DNA from 2 places in the Telluria mixta genome. Region 2 is predicted to be linked to the other one. Evidence: riboswitches for the same ligand, from Rfam matches in the RefSeq annotation. Region 2 holds a riboswitch; the other holds the start of a gene.
What was found. Region 2 has a riboswitch for cyclic di-GMP ahead of P0M04_RS28570 (S8 family serine peptidase). Riboswitches for the same ligand answer to the same signal wherever they lie in the genome.

Region 1 (2,453 bases), 1.6 Mb from region 2:
GTTTTTATCGTCGGGTTCGCGAAACGACCGACCGTCACTGACGGCTGTGACGATGCCACAGCACGTCACCATAGGCGAGAGGTCCTTATAGGCCGGTCACGTCGACGTTACGTTACTTTGCGTTCCGATAGGCGTTGAATGCCGGCTTCGGCGAGCCGTCACTACGTACCATCCCGTAATAGCATTCGCTGTCGGACGAGCCGGGCGCGCAGAAATCCTTGTAGTTGTACCAGAACGTCGGGCCGGTCCACGTATAGGAGGCGGCCAGCGACAGCGTTTGCGTCACCATGCTGGCCTGGCGGTCTTCCGACACCGTGGTTCCCCACACATTGGTGCCCGAGGTCGGTGCGCCGTACTCGGTGATCCAGATCTTCTTTTTGTCGTCGCCGTATTGGCTCATGATCGACCGGAAACTCGTCGACGTGCTGAACATCTGTGCCCAGTTGTTGGAACTGGAATCAAGCGGAAGTTGCGGGGCAGTGTACGGATGATTTCCGACGGCGTCGAAGTAGGGGGCAGCGCCGCTGCCGTACAGCAGTTGCAGGAAGAGGCGCGCTTCCATGTTGCCGCCGCTGGTCGACGGCTGGCCGAGGCCCCCGCTTACGACGAGTGTCCTGGGATTCTGCTTCTTGATCGCGCCATAGGTCTGCTTGAGCAACTGGGCATAGCCCGCCGGATCGGCGCCTGGATTCCAGAATTGCACGAGGTTGGGCTCATTCCAGATCTCCCACGCGGCGACACCGGCGTTGCCATAACGCGTGGTCAGGAACGCCGCAAAATTGGCGAACGTCTGCGGATTCGTTGGTGGGAAAAACTTGCTTGCCTGTCCGCCGTTGGCCCAGCCGGGCGTGTACGCGATCAGGCCAAGGATCTTGATCTGCGCTTTCGCGAGCGCTGCCACGACCCGGTCGTGATCGGCCAGGTTGTACGTCGTCGGAGTCGGCTGCATGACGCTCCAATCGAAATCGAACCGCACCCATTTGACGCCCAGGTTCTTGTACCCATCGATGGTCGACGTCAGTTCGGCCGGTGAAAGTCGGAACAACTCGTTGCCGTTGATGCCTTTTTGTGCATGTGCTGCCGGAACGCTCAGCGCAAGGACAAGGCTGAGCACGACGCTGGGAAATCTCTTGAATGCGTGCAGAAACGCTGTCGCCAGCGACGGGAAAAGCAGGCGCAGCGCGCCCATATAGAAGGTCATTTTCATAAATTGCCTTATCAAATCCGCTGCTCACGCTGCGGGACAAGGCCTGCTCCACAAAATCCGGAGCAGGCAACTGGCTGACTTGTCGGTACAAGCCCCTGTAGTTTTGCGTCGCCGGATTGCTCCGGGTTTGCCTTTCATTCACATCGCTATGCTACACCAATAGTTTCTATGCGGCAAATTAATTGACGTATTTGTGTAAATGTAAATACACATAAGAAATGTTTCTGTCAATGTTTCTTGGTTTTTCGCGTTTTCTTCCCAAAAATTTGACAAATATGTTGTTTTTTGTGAGGTGTAAATATTTCGCTTGTAAGAACATTCCTACTTCAGCATTATTGCTGCAGAGCGGAATAGTTTTCTTTCAGAACTTCTTCTTTGTTTTTTGTTATGGGCTTTGCAACCTCTGACTGAGGTGCGTGCAAGTAGTCTGCGGACCTCGTGATACTCGCAGATCGTTATGCTTTTTGGATCAATATTTTCGTAGAAGGATAATCGTGCGCATAAATATCGAAAATTTGGCCGACGTGGAGCATGAGATCGCTCATGTGTTTCCTTCAGCAACCAATATCGTCAGGCGCATCCTGGATCCGCTCTTCGCGGCCGTCGCGTATCTTGCACTCGCGTTCTGGGTTGACGACACCATCACAAAGCAGGACGAGGTGTTCGCATTCGTTGCTGCGCTGATTTTTTTTCCGAGCACGCCAGTCGGTACGTCGCTGCGCAAATACGCGTCTGCAGTACTGTTCAGCTGGATAAAGGTGCTGGCCTGCCTGTTTATCTTTGACCTCGTGGGACATTTTTCCGCCGGCTTCAACATGGAAGTCGTCAAGCTTTGGGCAATGCTGGTGCCGGTTTCGATCATTGCCATGCATACGTTGGGCGCGCCCTTGAAAAGGCGCCTGAACCTTTTTGCAGCGACTCAGACGGCCGTCGTGATCGGTGCGAGCGAGGTCGGCAAGCATCTGGCGCACCGCCTGCAGTCGAAGAGCATTCCGGGCCAGTCCTTCGTCGGCTACTTCGACGATCGGCCCGCCACGCGCAGCGGTGCCGGCGACGGCGAACTGCTCGGGGTCATCGACACCGCGCCGGAATTCGTCAAGCGCGAGCGCATCGACATGGTGTATGTCGCGTTGCCGATGGCATCGCAGCCCCGCATCATGAAATTGCTGGATGGCTTGCGCGATACGACGGCGACGGTCAAGTTCGTTCCCGATATGTTCATCGCAGACCTCATCCAGGCAAAGGT
Region 2 (2,453 bases):
GATGCGAGCGGCGCCGTCGTGTCGACCGGCGGCTGGTAGGCCACGGTGGCGCGCAGGGCGGCGGCGGCGTCCACGCGGCCGTAGCCGAACACCGGGTCGCGGCCGGCCGCGCCGAGGTCGATGGCCGTCGAGTACAGCAGCGACTGGATCGTGTCGCCGCCCAGGTCCGGACGGGCCGCCATCATCAGCGCGGCGACGCCGGCCGTGACCGGGGCCGAGAACGACGTGCCGTTCCACGCCGAATAGCCGAGGGAATTGTTCGTCGTCCAGATGTTCGTGCCGGGCGCCGCGATGGTGACGAAGCTGCCCCAGCTCGAGAAGCTGGCCTTGGCGTCGTTGCTGTCGGTGGCGGAGACGACGACGAGCGCCGGATCGGGCACCACGTTCTCGTCCACGTTGTTATTGCCGGCGGAAACGAACACGAGACCGCCCTTGCTCTTCATGTAGCGTGCCGCGCTCAGGATCGACGAGCTGCCCGCGACGCCGCTGTAGCTGATGTTCGCGATCCGGGCACCGTGGTCGGCCGCGTACGTGAGGCCGCTTGCGATCGTGCTGAAGTAGGCGTGGCAACCGGTGCTGTCGGTGTAGGCGATGCGCAGCGGCATGATGGCAGCCGCACCCGCGATGCCGGCCACGCCGGCCGCGTTGTTGCTGGTGGCGGCAGCCGAGCCGGCGACGGCGGTACCGTGCCCGCAGACGTCCGTCACGTCCGTGTTGCCGCTGTAGATGTTGTACCCGGCGACGATGCGGTCCTTGAGGTCGGGGTGGTTGACGTTGACGCCCGAGTCCAGCACGGCGATCGTCACGCCGCGGCCGAGGGAGCTGTCCCAGGCGCTCGTCGCGCCGATCTTGTTCAGGTGCCACTCGCTGCCCGCATACGGGTCGGTGACGGCCAGCGTGGCGGGCACGATGCGGTCGAGTTCCGCGAATTTCAGCTCCGGACGGCGCGCCAGTTTCGCGACGACGGCCACTTCCGACGCATTGGCCGGCAGGTCGACGATCTGCATGCGGCTCTGGCCGATCTTGCGGCGCTTGCCGCCGTGTTCCTTGAGGATGCGGTCCAGTGCGGCATCCGACAGGCCTGGACGCGCCTCGATCAGGATGCGGCCGCGCGCATAACCCGCGTCTTGCGCGGCGACGGCGGATTGGGCGGCAACAGCGGAGAGCGTGGCTGCAACGAGCAGCGGGAGCAGGCGGAGGGAGGAAGAAACGGATTTCATCGCGTACGAATCCTTGAGTTAAAAATGTGCAGGATCGTGCGCAGTGGCGCTCTGTCGCGACAGGCGGGGGCCTGGTTCGAAAGCTGGCATCTGGCAGTCCTGCCGTCATGGAGCCGAAGCTCGTTAGACCGTTGACTTTGCGTCACCCGCTTTCGCGGGCTTTGCCCTTTTCAATAAGCAGCGTTCAGCTGTTTCGGGAAATCATAACGCTTTCCCGAGGTAAATGTACTGCCGACTGGAAATAAAATATTGAGGAGGTCGGAATTAATTGCGTGGCCGCAACAGTTCATTATCGATGTGGAAACGGTTGTGATAATGATGTCAAGCGATTGGTGCGGATAAAAACAAAGTCGGAAAATACGAAACGATTAATAATCGGTAAAGTGACTTGCAGTTAAATCAAGAAGGGTTTTATGAATTGCGAATAAAAAAAGCCCACCGCAAAGTGGGCTTTTAAAATGAGCGTGAAATGCAGCAGTCAGCGATCAGCTTTTGCGGCGCATTTTGCCGATTCCCAGCAATCCCAGGCCCACGAGGGCGAGCGTGGCAGGTTCCGGAACGTTGCCGGTCGGGTCGCCCGAACCGTCGTCTTCGCCCGGCCGGTAATAGACCGAAATGTGGGAGATATCCTTGACGCTGGGTTGGCCCAACGGGAAAGGCGGATTCGTGAATGGCGACGCGTACGTGCCGCTGAGCGTCGAATTCAACAGATATGCGACCAGGTTGGTATTGGCACCGTCCTTGAAGACAAGCATCACGTCCGACGGCAGGGGCGTGCCGCCGACATAGGCATATGTCCCCGACATGGAGTCGCCCGTGAAGTCGAACAGGGCCGACAGGTCGTCGCCGCCCGACGGATCCAGGTTGTCGTACTTGCCGCCGAACTGCCAGTCCGAAATGCCGAAGAAGGCAGTGGTATTGATAAGACCGAGGTTGTCGTTGTCGTTGGCGTTGATCGGCGAGAGAATTGCGCAGTTCGTAGAATTACTGACTTTGCCGGAAATATCGTAGGTAGCACCGCCGGGCGTCGTGCCCGAGCACGATTCGACAGCGGCATAAGCACCTTGTGTGGCGAACAGGATCGCGCAGACCGCGGACGCTTTAACGAGTTTTTTATGAAACATGATTTCTCCCTGGTTTCAGATGAAAGGGTATTGCACCTTTTATCGGCGCAATAAGCGTGCCAAAGAGATTCCATTTTTCGATTTCATAGCGGAGTGGAGGCAGAAACTT

Region 1: it holds a riboswitch for cyclic di-GMP, as region 2 does, so the genes downstream of both, P0M04_RS21925 (cellulase family glycosylhydrolase) here and P0M04_RS28570 (S8 family serine peptidase) in region 2, are expected to answer to the same signal.

The regions. Positions count from the first base shown of each region.
Region 1 is NZ_CP119520.1:4,917,946-4,920,398, forward strand. Features, by position in the region: gene P0M04_RS21925 (cellulase family glycosylhydrolase) at 113-1,207, opposite strand; cyclic di-GMP riboswitch class I at 1,270-1,349, opposite strand; partial or broken gene P0M04_RS21930 (undecaprenyl-phosphate glucose phosphotransferase) at 1,867-2,453, shown strand, end outside.
Region 2 is NZ_CP119520.1:6,479,854-6,482,306, reverse strand. Features, by position in the region: gene P0M04_RS28570 (S8 family serine peptidase) at 1-1,220, opposite strand, end outside; cyclic di-GMP riboswitch class I at 1,310-1,396, opposite strand; gene P0M04_RS28565 (PEP-CTERM sorting domain-containing protein) at 1,706-2,344, opposite strand.